Regions from separate parts of the Paenibacillus sp. SJS-P3 genome, predicted to be linked through region 2. Evidence: riboswitches for the same ligand, from Rfam matches in the RefSeq annotation. Region 2 holds a riboswitch; each other region holds the start of a gene.

Region 1 (3,984 bases), 670 kb from region 2:
AGCCGATGAGGCTGTCGAGCAGCTCCTTGTAAGGAACGCCCGATTCCTTCCAGAGCAGCGGGTACATGCTGTAAGGCGTGAAGCCCGGCATCGTGTTCACTTCGTTGATCAGAATCTTGCCGTCGCTCCTGCGAAGGAAGAAGTCGACGCGGGAGAGGCCGGATCCGTCGATGGCCAGATAGGCCCGGATCGCCATCTCGCGCACCGCTTCAGCCGTCTCTTCCGGAAGATCGGCGGGAATGTGCATGACGGATGTGCCGTCCACATACTTGGCGTTGTAATCGTAGAAGTCCGTTCCGCTGACGATCTCGCCGACGACCGATGCGCGCGGCTCGTCATTGCCGAGCACGCCGACTTCGATCTCGCGCCCGTCGATGAACTCCTCGATGACGACCTTGCGGTCGTAACGCAGCGCGAGCTCGATGGCCGCGATGAGCTCCTCCCGGTTGCGGGCTTTGGAGATGCCGACGCTGCTGCCGAGATTGGCGGGCTTGACGAAGCAAGGATAGCCGAGAGCGACCTCCGTTTCCATGACGAAGAACGCGCGGTCCTTCTCCCACTGCGTCCGGTTGAAGTAGCGGTAGACGCATTGCTCGAGCCCCTCGTGGGCGAACACCTTCTTCATGAAAATCTTGTCCATGCCTACTGCCGAAGCAAGGACCCCCGCTCCGACATAAGGAATATTGGCCATTTCCATCAAACCCTGGACCGTGCCGTCCTCGCCGAACGTTCCGTGCAGCAGCGGGAACATGACGTCGATCGTCCCTCCCGGAGCTCCCGCCGAAGCGGCAGCCGCCTGCAGGGCGCCCTCTCCGGCCGCAGCCGTCGCCAGTCCGCCGAATACCGGCGCCAGCGCCATGCCGCCGTCCTCTGCCGGAGACAGCTTCAGCTGCTCGACGCTGTGCGGGGCTTCCAGCAGCACTCCTCCGGAGCGCCATTCGCCTTGGCCCGTAATATAGAAGGGCTGTACCTCGTATTTATCGAAATCGAAGGCGCCCATAACGGCCAGCGCCGTCTGCAGCGATACCTGATGCTCGCCCGACTTGCCTCCGTAGATGAGTCCGACGCGAATTTTGTCTCCCATGTTAGCTCCTCCGGTAACCTTCTTGAATTAGAATGCCAATCGCTGCATGGACCGATGCGGCTCCCGCATCAGAAATAGTCCTGCAGATGATAAAATCGATAGCGCGTCCGGTCCGTCCAGGCGTAGGAATCCTTGTAGTCCCAATAGCGGTGCCGGCTCGGCACGGTGTTGGCGTTGACCAGCGGCATGCCGTCGGCATCGAATGCCGTCACGACTGTCGTATGCTGGAACCGCCCGTCCCCGCCCCAATCGTAGGTGATGACGTCCCCGAGGGACAGCTCGGATGCGCTCTCCACCGTCGTCGCCCGCATGCCCGTGCTGCGCGGGAACGACAGATACAGCTGCAGCGCGTTCGACACCGCCCAGCTGTAGCTCCAGGATTCCTGGCCGCCTGTACGGCCTTTGTACCACCATCCCGATTCTCTTTTACCAGTATAGTTCATCGGTGCTTCGCCTGCAAAGACACATTGCGACACGTAATTCGTGCAGTTGACCTCGAACAGCTCGTAGGCCGGATTCGCTTCGTTCCACCACCGGTCGGCGTAGGCGGCGACCAGCTCGCGCCTGTACTCGACGGCGCGGTCGCGTGTATTCAGGCGGGACAAGACGCCGTAATTAAGGAAAGGGCGCGGCGAGCCCGGACGCTGGATTCCGCTGCCGCCGCCGTCGCCGTAGGAGCGATGCTCGGCCAGCGCGCTGTCCGCCGCGGCGTGGCCGTATCTGGGCCTGCGCTCGCCGACGATCGGCTCCACCCGGGTCAGGCGCCATGCTCCGCCTTCCTCGGCCAGCCACAGTCGCTCCTGCTCGAGACGCTCCTCGGTGTAGGAGCGGCCGCGATGCTCGACATGCCGCTTCACATGCAGCTTCAGGACGACCGACACTTCGGTCGCGGACTCGTTGATCCTCAGCAGCGTCGCTCTCGTCTCGCTCTGCGGCGACAGAATGCCGCGCTCCTCGTCCCTGAGGCGCAGCCGGCGCAGCCTTTCCTCCAGGCGGCGGCGGTGATCCCTGTCTTCCAGCAAGGCTCCGAGCACCTCATGCCTCCGCTCCACTTCGGCTTCGTTGTACCCGTGCACGTATTCCTGCACGGCTCCTCTCCAGCCTTCCAGCGCAGCCTGCTTGCCGGAGGACGGCTGCGAGCGCTGAGCCTCCGATCGTTTGACTCCCCGGGTACCGGTACGCGGCATTCCTTTCCCCATCCCTTCTGGTCGGTATTCGCCCATCATCAAGATGATCTTATGTCTGCTCTCCACTAAAATATGCGGACCCATCCCGGATAGAGCGCTTAAACGCCGTTATCCGGCGTTTCAACGAGAATGCGGCAGATATATATCGAAATTTCAGTCAATATCGAATTTTACAAAACAAGCCCGGCTGGCTTATGATATGATGTACCACTCTATCACCATATTGCTGAATTCCACGTACTGTGGAAGCGGGGGAACCAATACGCGGGCGTCTGTCGACGCTTGCCGGGGTGAATCCGAAAGGAAGAGGCCGGGCTGCCGAAGCCGCGTCTCTTGCCTTTTGGTAGGGCTACTCTCTGGCCCGAATCCGTCAGCTAACCCCGTAAGCGCACAAAGGAGAGATGTCAGGATGTCACTGAAAGACAACCGCGCGGCTTCTTCCGCGCAGGAGGGCTTCATTGCGCCTTCCGTCTGTTCTGCGTCTGCGGTCGAGGCCTTCTTGGCGCCGCCGCCGTTTCCGGGCTTGGACGCGCCGATCGCGCTGGACATGGCGGTCGCGGAGGCTTATTCCCCGCCGGCCCCGGCTGCTGAGACGGCGAACAGGCCGTCCTTCCGTCCCGAGGCGCTTGAAGAAGAGCGCTCAGCATCAAGCCGCCGCATCCGCTGCATCGACTTGTTCATCACCCGCACGGGACCGCTCGTCGATCCCGAGCGCGGAGATTACCGCGTCGTGCTGCATCTGTGCTTCGGCTCCTCCATCCGTCAGGCTTCCGTGCTCATTCCTTACGCCAAGGCGCCGAGAAGCTGGGACGCGTGGAGCCGTTGGTTCCAGCCGTTCGTCGGGGTCCGCTCCGACGAGGCGATGTCCGTGCTCTATTACGACGCGGAATGGATCAGCGACCACAGGGATCGCCTGCTGCGCAAGACGCTGGAGCCGTCCTCCCAGGAAGGCACGCTGTTCCCGGCGACCGCTTTCTGGAGACGCAACGCCCTTATCGAAACATCCGACATCCATATCCGGCTGTCTCTGTAGCCGGATGGCGCTCTGTCCTTCATCCCTTCAAGAGGCATCCCCTATCCGCTTTGCGGCCGGGGGATGCCTCTTGGCCTTTGGCGGCCTTGAGCGGACATTTGGCGCATGATTTGAAAGTGCTGGCCGTATTCACTTACAGAGATCCATCCGCCGTTCAGGAAGCATACATAGACAATAAAAAAGACTGCCAGCCGCAATAACGGCTGGCAGTCTTTCTATTCCGGAATTTATGCGTGGCTCAATTCGAGCTCGTCTTCCTCATCCCGCTCGTAGGACTCCCGATCGAATTCCCCTTCCGATACGGCGACCAGCAGGGTCGACACGGTCGTGCCGGAGGCGTTCAGCGCCGTGCGGCCCATGTCGACGACAGCGTCGATCGCAAGCACCAGGCCCAGTCCTTCCAGAGGCAGGCCAAGCGCGGTAAGCACGACGGTCGTCGAGATGGATGCCGGACCCGGCACTCCGGCGACGCCGATCGACGAGATCATGCTGACCAGCACGATGAGCACGTAATCCGATACGCCCAGCGGCACGTTGTACACCTGGGCGACGAATACCGCCACGACGGCAGGCCATACGCCGCCGCAGCCGTTCATGTTCATCGTCGCGCCCAGCGGAGCGACGAAGCTGGCGATGCGCGGCGATACGCGCAGCCTCTTGGTGATGACCTCAAGGTTGAC
Region 2 (3,984 bases):
GAGCCCTCCTGACCGCTTCGGGAGAAGCGTTCTCCACTCCGATGTCGCCTTTGTACAGGGCGTCCTCCTGCGGCAGAAAAGCATGCTTGCAGCCAGGCACCCGCTGCGAGACGATTTTGCGTATTCTCTCTCCTGCATGGTCGGGATCGGTGAAGATGATGACTCCCCGACGCTGCATGGCGAGCTCGATCCGGCGCAGCACTTCCTCGCCGATCGCCGAGCCGTTCGTTTCGATCGTGTCGGCTTCCACGGCGCGCCGAATCGCTGCCGTGTCGTCCTTGCCCTCCACGACGATAATTTCTTTGATCAAGGCCTTGTCTCCTTTAATTCAATACGCGTTTGAGGGGTATAAAAAGAAAAAGAGGCTTGAGCCTCTTGAATGACAGCCAGGTCCGAATCCGGACTGCGGCCGGAAAAGGACAGCAGTGGTACTAGCATGGGCCAAAAAAGCCCTCTCTACTCTCCTCATGCCCGGTAAACGTCCAAAACGGGACCGCCTCGTAGAGGCGGACCCGTATCGCTTGAATCAGCTCAGCTTCGGCTTGGTTGGACCCAGCACGTATACGGTGTATCCGCGCTTCTTGCCGAACTGCCTCGCGTAAGATTCACTCTCGTAGAACACGTCGATCTTCTTGCCGTTGATCGCGCTCCCCGTATCTTCTGCACGACGGAAGCCGATTCCTTCTATATATACCCACCATCCCAACGGGATGACATCCGGGTCGACTGCAATGGTACGGCCTTCCGATACTTTTGCTCCGGAAGCAGTGATGCCGTAGCCGGCATCGCCTTTGGATTTGCCCGTAGAGGCCAAGCCGGCGGTATAAGCCGTCAGGGTTACGTTGTTCAGCACTTTCTTGGCTTTGAGCGATAGGCCCGATTTGGTGACGGATTGCGATGCCGAAGACGCCGCGCTGAGAGCGACTGCTTTAGGCTTCGGCTTTTCCTTGGTGCCGACCGCAACGATCTTGTTCACGGCGGGCTGTTCCATCGATTTGGCGAGCAGCGTCATGGATACCATCTTGCCATCCTGGTATACCTTTTCGAAGGTTTTGACCAATTGGCCATTTTGGCCGGCCTTCACCATTTTTAGCTGCCCCTTTTCCAAGGTAGCATCCTCTTTGCGGATGACGGTGAAAGGAATATCGTGCTTTGTCGTGGTCGTATGCTTGTCGATTCGCAGCACCCGAATCGTCATGTTCGGTTTCAGCTGCGAGGAGGTGTCAGGGAAAATTTTGTCTTGCTCGCGAATCGGAATATTGGACTCTCCGATCGCGGCCTTCACGGTTTTTTCGGTCGTGTACACCGTCGTAGTCTTTCCGTCAGCCATAATCGTCACCGGCACAGCCTGATCGACAATGATCCGGTCCCCATCCTTGAGCGCCGCGCTCAGCGGAACTGAAATCTGGTCGTGCGGTCCGACAGTTATAGCTTGTTCATCCAGTAGGTGCTGCAGGACATCCTGCTTCGTGCTCAGGATCGTTTCCTGTCCGTTCAACACTACGGAGACGTTCTTCTCAGACGTTCCGTGCAACAACACCAAAAACATGAAAGTCATCGCGATTGAGATAATTAAGCTCAGTAGGATCAAACGCAGGTTTTCATGCTTCCATCGCCATTGGAAAGACTTGCTGGATGATCGTTGTACATGGGTGTCCTTAAAGGGAATTGCGCCCACTTCTTCGGTCCTCCTTACATAGCCCCGCCGCCTCGTGTTACGCATGACTATTTAAGACGCGACTATTAGGTTTTGTACGTGCCGAGCAGCACGCCTATCAACCTCTTGCTTCACCTCCACGGTTAACCCTATGTCGACGGTTTACGCAATATTCAAACAAAAAGAAGCCGTCGACAGAGGATCTGTATCGTGGCTTCCCGGGTTGGTCACGCTGAACACATGGAAAGTGGAGCACGAGGTTGATCTCTCTTATATGCGCTTACGAGGTTAGCTGACGGGTTCGGACAAGAGAGCTGCCCTATTCGCCTACTTGGCCTGCTCAAGGCCTTTTGGCAAAATTCACCCCTGGAAAAGGTCAGTTCGTCCATCCAGTCCGCTCCGGAATATCATGTCATCCGGGACTGCATGGAATCGCTGCTTGGTTCCCCCGCTCTCCCTTGTGGGGAGATTAAGCGAATGAATACAAAACTGCATCACTCAAAGCTCTGAGTTGAATCATACAGTTTTGGTCAACCGATTGTAAAGAAGAGATAAAAGACTCTTTCAGCCAAATTAGAGGAAAATCCGGCCGTTTTTGGCGGTTTGATGGAGCGAAAATATAATTTTTCTCAACCAAGCACCTTTTTACAAGCTTTTTCGCCCGATTTTAAGAAAGCTGGAAACATTTTCTTGCATTTGCGGATGTGATGGAAACGATCTCATTCACATTTTTACCTTTTATTTCCGCCGCTGTCTCGGCAACCAATGCCACGAATGCGGACTCATTCCGCTTCCCTCGATGAGGATGAGGAGCCAGATATGGGGAGTCCGTTTCGATCAGCAGACGGTCCAGTGGAACCTGCGCAAGAACTTCTTTCGGCACCCTGGCATTCTTGAATGTCACCGGCCCGCCGAACGAAATATAGAAGTTCATGTCCAGACACTGCTTGGCGGTCTCCCAGCTGCCGGAGAAGCAGTGCATGATGCCTCCGACCTCAGCCGCCTTCTCTTCCCGAAGAATGCGGACGACATCCTCATGGGCATCGCGGTTATGAATGACGATCGGCTTGCCCGTACGCTTCGCGATGCGGATCTGCTCCCGGAATACTTGCTGCTGGACATCCTTGGGAGCGGTATCCCAATAATAGTCCAGTCCGATTTCCCCGATAGCGACGACCTTTGGATGCGCCATCAGCGCCTCCACCCGTTCGAGGTCCCCTTCCCTCACATCGGCGCTGTCCGTCGGATGCCACCCGACAATGGCGTAGATGAACGGATATTTTTCGGCAAGTTCCAGCGTCGTCGGAATCGTCTCGCGGTTGAATCCGACATTGAACATCAGCTCCACGCCCGCGTCGCGGGCGCGCTGGATTACTTCCTCGCGGTCATTGTCGAATTTGGGGGAGTCCAGATGCGTATGCGTGTCAATCAATCCTGCCATGTTTCGACTCCTTTCGAATACGGCCTACAGGCCAAGTCTTTCCCGAATTTCCGGTTCCATGCGATAGCTGAGCAGCGAAGCCGCTTCGGCATCGTAGAAGAGCCGGTATTGGCCGCGGTGCATGCCCGTTATCGACCTCACTACATCGGACTGCGCGGATATTTCCGTCAGCTGCATGGAGCTGTCAAGAAGCAGGATCGGAGGCTTGCCCCGGTTTCCTTCCTCCTGCTTGTCCATTCCCGAACGATACACATGATAGGGAAGATCATAAGGGAAATCAATCTCCAGCTCGTAATCGCGGTCCATTCCAGCGGCGGCCAGCCGTTCGCAGAAAAACTGGGCGTCTGATTCATGTTCGCGGTCGAAGGTTATATATTTGTACAATTTGCGATTAAGGAATCGGGTGCATAATGATGCCAGCAACTTATCCTCCTCTTCGGTCCAAGCGGCAAAAACCGTTTGGACAAGCGATTCGTCCAGCTTCAAATAAGAAACCACATCCAGCTCCTGGTTGAACAGCCGCTTGATCGGCTCGGGAATCCAGGAGAAGGAATAGCCCGAACGGCACAGCTCCTGGGCCCTCAGAAGAATTTTCCTCAGTACGATCTCCGAGCTGCGTGTCACCGGATGGAAATATACCTGCCAATACATCTGATATCGGCTCATCAGATAATCCTCGACCGCATGCATGCCGCTGTCCTTGACGACAATCCTGCCTTGGTGGGGGCGCAGCACGCGGAGAATCCGGTCCAGATCGAACGTACCGTAATTGACCCCGGTAAAGTAGGCATCCCGCAGCAGGTAATCCATGCGGTCCGCATCCATTTGGCTCGACACCAAATTAATGACGATCGGCTTCTCGTAGGTTTTCCGGATAACTGAGGCT
Region 3 (3,984 bases), 200 kb from region 2:
ACTTCCACAGCGTAAGTAAGAATGATTAAGCAGGTGCTAACGATTTGTGAATAGTTGGTAAATCAAGAAAACGCCTGCGAAGCCGCAAGGCGTTTTCATTCATGCATGCATTCGACGGCTATTTCTTCTCCTCGGCAGCTGTTCCGTCCTCCGGAGGACGATTGCCGTTTTTCAGCTCCCAGATCGAATAGCCGAAGTCCATTTGCAGATGGGGATTGTCCGGGAACTTGGGCCAGTCGCCGCCCCATGTGAAGCCGAGCCCCTTGGCGATCGCTACGACCTCCAGCCAGTCGGCTTTGCCGTTCTTGTTCCCGTCGTATTCCATATCCCAAATAATATCGCCCCCGCGGTCCTTGAGAGCGAAGTCGATCGCCAGACCGTAGTTGTGGTAGGATTCTCCGCCGCGGGCATGGGTAACGATGGAGCCGTCGCCATCCCGGCCTTTGCTGTACAGGACATCCTGCTCTGCCGAGCTGCGGAAGCCGTCGGTGATGACGACTTTGATGCCTTTTGCGGCGGCCAGCGAGATAAGCTCGTCCTTTTTCCCGTCCAGCACCGGATGCAGCTGCGTAACGGGAGGCACCTCCCGGTATAGTCCCGGAGGGACGACCCGGTCGAACAGGCGCGGCATCTCCAGCTTGAAGAGGGCAGCCGCCGCAAGTACGAGTCCCGCCGCAAGCAGCAGGCAGCCGAGGCCGCTTCTGCGCCGGGTCTGAGTCCGGCCTGCGGACTTGGGGCTGCGGCCCTTTTGTCCGCCCGTCATGGGGCTTTGCTGCATGAAGGTCTCCTTTGCACGTTCGCTTTGTTCAAGCTTATACGAGCGGGAAGGGCAAAAAGCTTCAGGAAACGGCTGATCGGCTTGGGATCTGTTTCCAGTTGGAGCGGATGGGGTAAGGATAGGAAACGAGCTGGAAAATGCTGACGCCGGCAGCCGGGCGCCGAGCATGCGCAAAAGCAAACAAACCGCTGGCCGCCGCCCCGAAGGGCTGGCTGCTGCGGTTTGCGCAAGGGGATCCGGATTCAGGACAGGCTAGTCCACATCGGGACTGCCGTCAACCGTATCGGCTGGATCGTCGGCGTATTTCTCGTACTTGGTGTCGTCCATGATCCGGCGTGCGGACACGTAACGCTTCGTGTAGTAGGAATCGCTCAGGCTGCTGATCATGACGCCTTTGCTCGACGAGGAATGGGCGAACTTGCCGTCCCCGACATAGATTCCGACATGCGAGACGCCGCGGCCGCTCGTATTGAAGAACACGAGGTCGCCCGCCTTGAGATCAGCCTTCGCGACTTTCTTGCCCAAGCCTGCTTGGGAAGAGGAGGAATGCGGCAGGGAGATCTTGAATTGCTTGAATACATAGGACGTGAATCCGGAGCAATCGAATCCGTTCGTCGTCGTTCCGGCCGTTTTGTACGGCGTTCCGACGAGATCGCTGATGACACCGTCCATTTTGGAATCAGCCGCTGCGCTGCCTGCGCCTGCAGTGAACAACAGAGAGATTCCGAGGATGAGGCTTGCTGCTTTCTTCTTCAAGCTTGAGTAGCTCCTTCCAGAGCCTACGAGGTTAGCTGTGGGGTTCGGTTGAAGGTTCCCTATGATTCCTGCGGCATGCGTGACAATAGCTGACGGACGCCCAAAATCAATTCACCCTGAAAGTGGTTCCCCCGTTTCCATGTTCAACGGAATTCGGCATTTTGATGATACTGGAAAACATATTCTTGCTTTTCGCCCCTTCTCCTTCCCAAAACGACATTTTCTAATAATTCTCATGTTTCAACGAGAAGAAAATAGCGTTTACATCCGGATTATATGGGAGCTGACCTCCCTTGAACAGACAAAATGGCGACTCTTCCCTATTTATGCAACCGGTATGGCAATCGCTCCACATTGCCTTTCCTGACGGCCGCCGATCGGACGCAGAAGACTGAGAAGACTGGCGCTGCCGCCAGTCTTCTTTGTCTTTTCTTAGAAGGGGATGCGACTACAAAAAGCCCCGTCTTCTCCAGGAGAAGGCGGGGCTTGACTGATTCCGCAACCGGATCAAACGGTATAAAGGACGTCTTCCATCAGGGTAAGCAGCCGGGATCTCATTCCGACCAGCTTCATCAGGGCTTCCTCCTGCAGGCTGCCGGTATCCGGGCTGAGCAGGGCGTGCTCGCTGCTGATCGCCTCAAGGGCCTTGCCTGTGTTGGGATTCAGGTCGTAATGCTCAAAACGGTAAAGCAGCTCGGCGGTGGATTGGTGAAGCTCTTCATAATAAGCTTGAATTTGTTCGGTCATCGTTCGATTTTCCTCTCTGGTTTGGTTATTTTCTCTATTCTGCTGTTCGATGTATGGGGGCGGCCCCGAGAGAGCCGGCGATTGTGTGCGGAAACTTCGCTTACAGCATGCCCATCGTTGTTTTCATTGCTTGCGTCTGTTCTTCCGATCCGATAGCGGGCAGCGGATGGGGAGCGGGAACCCATCTGCCGACTCAGGGATAGGAACCGATATGCGTGAGTCGAGCGGAAGCATAGGGTGCCCGATTGCCTGAGAAGGTATTAAACCGGCAGACGCTCTTTGAAAACAAGTCATAATTGTCAGAGAATTTTCACAATTGTACGATGGAATTATTGCTTTGTCAACTAATGTGACGCGAATCCTCCCAGCAAGCGTACTGTGATGTCAGCAGCCACAAGTCAAGCAGCGTGCGGACGAGATGATAGGCTTGCTGGATGACGAGGGCGGCCAATCCGGCCCATGCCATCGCTGCGGCGCTGAAGCCGGCACCGATGACGCCGGAGAAGAGGAGCAGGGTCAGGCTGAGGCCGGCCATCGGGAGCAGCCGTCTGCAGGCGGCCGATAGGGACGCCGAGACTTTGAGCCTGGATACCGCTCCGAGCTGGAGGGAGAGGCTGAGCAGATGCAGAACCCCGATCCACAGCAGCCACGCTGCCGCCCAAGGCAAAATGCTGACGGCGATTTCCTGCAGGGAGGATCCGTTCTTGACCACATCCCATGCCCGGGAGCCGAGCCACCAGAGAGGAGCGACGGCAAGAAGCGTCTCCGCCCAGTAGAGAAGCAGGACCGGCTTCCATGCCTTGCGCATGCCCTGCAGGAATAGCGTGCCGCCTTCATGTCCCGCCGCGGTATGGTGGATGGAATAGAACAGGCCGGCATTGATGAGCGGCGTGACGATCATGCGGGAGAGCAGCAGGGCGGCCAGCGTCCACAGGACCGGCTGGGCGAGATCGGTCTTCATCAGCCGGAACTGGGCTTCCGCCCAGAACAGGGCATCCGCCCCTTGCGAAGGCTCGTTCGCTCCGGGATACCGCCGAAGCAGCGGTCCGATAATGGAGTCGACATAGCGGTAGAGGAAAAATCCCCACAACAACCGGTACAGGAACAGGGCGACGGCCACCGGCAGATGCTTGATGGTCAGGCGCCACCCTTGCTTGAGATAAGTAGACACGTTTGAGACTCTCCTCTCTTCGGGCCGCTACCAGGCGAACGCTCCCGCAATCCATTCCAGCGCCTTCACGATGCCGAGGCTGATCCGGACCTCCTGCTTGCGGGGAGCCTCGGCTTTCAGGAAGTTGTTCATCTGCCGGTTGTCCAGCACGTTGGTGCGGTCCGGATCGACCGCGGCCCAGAGCAGCGGGGAGGGGGCGGTCAGCTTGTAGAGCATATCCGATTCAACCCCGTCCCAGGTGCGTGAGGCCGTAGAGCCGTCGGCGAACTTGAAGGTGACCGGGACCGGGCCGTAGACGCCGCCGCCGCGCTTGACGAGCACGTCAGACTCGTACATTTTGGAGGCGCCGGAGTCCGCCGCCTTCGAGACCCGGATGGAGGCGACCGAATAGTCGGCCATCTCGCCTCCGTACACGAACTGGCTGAAGTAGTCGTCCCAATTCTGCTTGCTGACCTGCTCGACGACTTTCTTGAAGTCCGCCGTGGTCGGATGCTTGAATTTATATTGGTTGAAATAGGTCCGCATGATCTTG
Region 4 (3,984 bases), 1.7 Mb from region 2:
TGAGGAAGCCGCCGCTGGAATTCGTCAGGTATGGAGCCCTTGCCGTGGAGTCCCACTGGCGGGTCCATCCGTTCTTGTTGATATAGCTCGCCTTGAGCTCATCATAGGTGTAATCGCCGGAGCCATGGGAGTAGAAGGCGCCTCCGGCGACGAGCTTCGCTGCCGGAGCGCCCTTGCTCTTCAGCAGCTTGATGGCGGAATCGACGCTGTAGCTTGCCATCGAGGAGTTGTACAGGGCGGTGTGATGGGTATTCGCGCCGTTCTGCAGATCGTACGTCATGACATTGAGGAAATCGAAGGAGGGAATGACGGCGGCGATATCGATGTTGCCGAGACCGTAGTCGGAGGCGCCGACGGCGGCTGTAAGCTGGTATTTGTTGGCGGAGCGTCCATCGGCCGAGCTGGCCGAGTCCAGAGTCGAACGGAGCTTCTGGATGAACAGAGTATAGTTCGCGCGGTCGCCGGAGCCCGGATATTCCCAATCGATATCGATGCCGTCCAGCTTATTGGCCCGGATATAGGATACGGCGCTGTTGGCGAACGCCGTGCGGCTCGCGTCCGTAGCCGCTGCTGCGGGGAAGCTGGCGGAGCGGCCCCAGCCTCCGACGGAGACGAGAACCTTGAGATTCGAATTTTTGGATTTCAGCGAGACGAGCTGCGCCAGCTTGCCCGTATCCCCTCCGCTGACACCGGCAGAGGTCGCGTCGGCGAAGGCATAGAACACATGTGTCAGCTTCTCGGCCGGCACGGTGCTGATGACGGGGAAATGCCAGTCGGCTACATACGCGCCGATGATTTTGCCGGCAGGGACAGGAGTGGCCGTCGGCGTCGGTGTCGGAGTGGCGCTAGGCTTAGGCGTCGCCGTAGGAGCAGGCGTTGCCGTAGGAGTCGGCGTAGGGGATGCCGAGCAGAGTGACAGCACTTTCCAGGCTCCCCATTCTCCGGCGAGATCCGGGCGCTCGCCTTGCGTCCACCATTTGGCTTCGTACAGCGTGCCGGAGTAGACCGCCTTCTGCCCGACGGTATAGATGGAGGACGAGCTCCAGGCAGCGACTCCGCTGCATGCATCCGCAGCGCTGGCCTTCTGGACGGCGACGCCTTGCGGAAGGAGCGAGAAGGCAAGAAGCACGGCAAGCATCAAGACTCTCAGCGCGGAAGCTGCTATGCGGCGGTTCGGTTTGAACATGAACGATACCTCCTGAAGGATAGGATGATAGGGGCGAAACAAGAATGAGAGGGAATATCCGACCTCCTTTTTCGAATCTATTGAAAGCACTTTCATTATCAATGAAAGTGCTTATCGATAAAAGGGGAAAATTGGATGAATGCAGGGAGAAATTTCTATCGAATGGGAATAGAGTACTTTAAAGGAAGAAAGGGGAAGGACTATTTGTTCAGAAATAGGCATCAAAAATATCTCTATTACGATATAAACAAGGGCGAACGACCCTCTTAGACCGAAAAAGTCGAATTATGAAAGACTTCTAATAATCCAAAGGGAGGAGTTCGACAAAAAACTACGAATATTAACCATCAGCAAACAAGCTTGAAACAAAATAAATGCCGAATTTTCGATAAGAAAAACGGGGGAACCACTCGGGGTGAATGAATTCTGCAAGAGAGAATTCTAGGGAACCTTCTACCGAACCCATCAGCTAACTTCGTAGGCACCGGAGGGAGAACCATCTGTGAAGAAAGTCATCATGTCCATTACCGCTTTCATTCTTATTGCCGTGTTCGCATCATCCAGCGTGTTCGCAAGCACCGAATTGAAGTCATCCGTCGGCAAGGTTCTCGGCACTCCCTACAAGTATGGAGGCACGACTACAGCAGGATTCGACTGCTCGGGATTCGTCCGCTATATTTTCGGCCAGTTCGACGTGAAGCTGCCCCGCACCTCCCAATCCCAGGCCAAGGCCGGCACGAAGGTGGAAAAGGATGATCTTCGTCCGGGAGACCTCGTCTTCTTCAACACCAACGGCCGCGGCATCTCGCATGCCGGCATCTATGTCGGAGACGGCAAGTTCGCCCACTCCTCGAGCAAGGGCGTCCGGTATACGGATCTGGACGATGCCTACTATGCCAAGCGCTACGTTACCGCGCGCCGCGTCGTGACGGGCGAGGATTACAGCAAGATGGTAAGCGAAGAGGAAGAAGCGGCCGACGACGCCGGGGAATGATGGACGGCTCCGGTTCTGAAGGATGAGGGGAGACAGGCGGCGCGAGCTGCCTGTCTTTCTTTTTTGCGCAGTCGGTTATATTCCAGCAACAAAACCGAAAAGCCTTCCCGCCGGGGAAGGCTTTTCTTGGTTTCAGCTCGAAGGCTCTTCCTTCGGCACATGCTTGAAAATCTCGCCGGATTCCATCAGATCGATGACCCGGTCCAGCCACAAATAATAGTCGATCGCTTGGCGGATTTTCTCCAGATCGCTGCTGATCAGCATGGCTTCTGCTTCCGATCCGCTGCTCTCGGCCAGCTTGTCCAGCTCTGCCTTGGAGCGGCGAAGCGCCATCAGGTTGAGCTCCACGGCCTTTCTCCACTTCAGGACAAAAAAATCGGCGAAAGTCTGGTGCCAGTCCCGCTCGACTTCATACAAGTCCTTCCGCGATCCCTTTTCCCATACCTTGTTCACCATATTCAAATCAACCAGCGTGCGGATACCGGTGCTCATGCTGGTTTTGCTCATTTCCATCGCTTTGCCCATCTCGTCGAGATTCATCGGCTTGTCCTGGAAAAACATGAGCCCATACAGCAGTCCTGTAGACTGTGTAATGCCGTACAGGTCCATGTTCTTGCCGATGGACTCGATCACGCGCTTGCGCGCCTTCTGGATTGCCTGCTCCTGCGCGGCCTCCAGGCCGGCAAAATCATTGGTCATCATGTCCGCTCCTTCATCGCCTTCTCGGCTGACAAAGTAATTGTAAGAAACATTCCCGGCAATGTAAAGCGGTTGATGAACGAGTATAAGAGAGGATACGGGAGCATTTCGCACGTAAAGTATGAACAGAAAAAACCGTACGTACTTATTATACGGATAAAACGGTTGACGGTGTCGTGAATTGTTCGATAGACTAGTTCGAGTGAGCGTTGGCCGCAAGAGAGGCCATAAGGAGGTGAAGCGCTTGTCGATCATTGAAGTCACGGATGTGACGAAAATATTCGGCGAGGATCCAAAACGAATGCTGCCGCTTCTGACGGAAGGGTGGAGCAAAGACAGGATCTTTAAAGAAACGCGGCATACGGTTGGGGTCAACCGGGTTCAATTTGCCGTCGAGCCGGGAGAAATTTTTGTCATCATGGGGCTGTCCGGCAGCGGGAAATCGACTCTCGTGCGCCTGCTGAACAGGCTGATCGAGCCGACGGGAGGCGCCATCCGCATCGCGGGACAGGATATTACCCGCTTGAATGCGGAGCAGCTGAGGAAGGTGCGCCAGAAAAAGATCAGCATGGTCTTCCAGAAATTCGCGCTGTTTCCGCATCGGACACTGCTTGAGAATGTGGAGTACGGACTTGAGGTCCAGAAAGTGCCCAAGAAGGAAAGAGAGCCGAAAGCAAGGGAAGCCTTGCGGCTCGTCGGACTGGAAGAAAGGGCTGACAGTTATCCCGATCAACTGAGCGGCGGCATGCAGCAGCGGGTCGGACTGGCAAGAGCGCTTGCGAACGACCCTGAAATACTGCTGATGGACGAAGCGTTCAGCGCGCTTGATCCGCTCATCCGCAAGGATATGCAGGACGAACTGCTGGAGCTGCAGGAGAAGATGAAAAAAACGATCGTGTTCATTACGCATGATCTGGATGAGGCGCTGCGGATCGGGGACCGCATCGCGCTCATGAAGGATGGAGCGATCGTGCAGATCGGCACGCCGGAAGAAATCATGGTCAATCCTGCCAACGAATATGTGGAGCGGTTCGTCGAGGACGTGGATTTGTCCAAGGTGCTCACCGCCTCCCATGTGATGCGGCGTCCCGAGACGATCGGTCTC

The links. A riboswitch is a leader RNA that binds a small molecule or an ion and turns the genes downstream of it on or off. The one in region 2 is predicted to bind cyclic di-AMP.
Region 1: it holds a riboswitch for cyclic di-AMP, as region 2 does, so the genes downstream of both, AC06G8_RS19920 (hypothetical protein) here and AC06G8_RS00140 (G5 domain-containing protein) in region 2, are expected to answer to the same signal.
Region 3: it holds a riboswitch for cyclic di-AMP, as region 2 does, so the genes downstream of both, AC06G8_RS01070 (C40 family peptidase) here and AC06G8_RS00140 (G5 domain-containing protein) in region 2, are expected to answer to the same signal.
Region 4: it holds a riboswitch for cyclic di-AMP, as region 2 does, so the genes downstream of both, AC06G8_RS15170 (C40 family peptidase) here and AC06G8_RS00140 (G5 domain-containing protein) in region 2, are expected to answer to the same signal.

The regions. Positions count from the first base shown of each region.
Region 1 is NZ_CM160043.1:4,330,472-4,334,455, forward strand. It holds gene AC06G8_RS19910 (D-alanine--D-alanine ligase) at 1-1,084, opposite strand, end outside; gene AC06G8_RS19915 (amidase domain-containing protein) at 1,153-2,271, opposite strand; cyclic di-AMP (ydaO/yuaA leader) riboswitch at 2,486-2,675, shown strand; gene AC06G8_RS19920 (hypothetical protein) at 2,681-3,304, shown strand; gene AC06G8_RS19925 (dicarboxylate/amino acid:cation symporter) at 3,532-3,984, opposite strand, start outside.
Region 2 is NZ_CM160043.1:26,523-30,506, reverse strand. It holds gene rnmV (ribonuclease M5) at 1-310, opposite strand, end outside; gene AC06G8_RS00140 (G5 domain-containing protein) at 527-1,678, opposite strand; cyclic di-AMP (ydaO/yuaA leader) riboswitch at 1,920-2,143, opposite strand; gene AC06G8_RS00135 (TatD family hydrolase) at 2,325-3,098, opposite strand; gene AC06G8_RS00130 (HD domain-containing protein) at 3,123-3,984, opposite strand, start outside.
Region 3 is NZ_CM160043.1:228,250-232,233, forward strand. It holds gene AC06G8_RS01065 (M15 family metallopeptidase) at 119-631, opposite strand; gene AC06G8_RS01070 (C40 family peptidase) at 1,031-1,534, opposite strand; cyclic di-AMP (ydaO/yuaA leader) riboswitch at 1,540-1,703, opposite strand; gene AC06G8_RS01075 (hypothetical protein) at 2,042-2,281, opposite strand; gene AC06G8_RS01080 (hypothetical protein) at 2,622-3,452, opposite strand; gene AC06G8_RS01085 (M1 family metallopeptidase) at 3,480-3,984, opposite strand, start outside.
Region 4 is NZ_CM160043.1:3,288,787-3,292,770, reverse strand. It holds gene AC06G8_RS15175 (glycosyl hydrolase family 18 protein) at 1-1,186, opposite strand, end outside; cyclic di-AMP (ydaO/yuaA leader) riboswitch at 1,552-1,685, shown strand; gene AC06G8_RS15170 (C40 family peptidase) at 1,689-2,180, shown strand; gene AC06G8_RS15165 (GbsR/MarR family transcriptional regulator) at 2,313-2,882, opposite strand; gene AC06G8_RS15160 (quaternary amine ABC transporter ATP-binding protein) at 3,124-3,984, shown strand, end outside.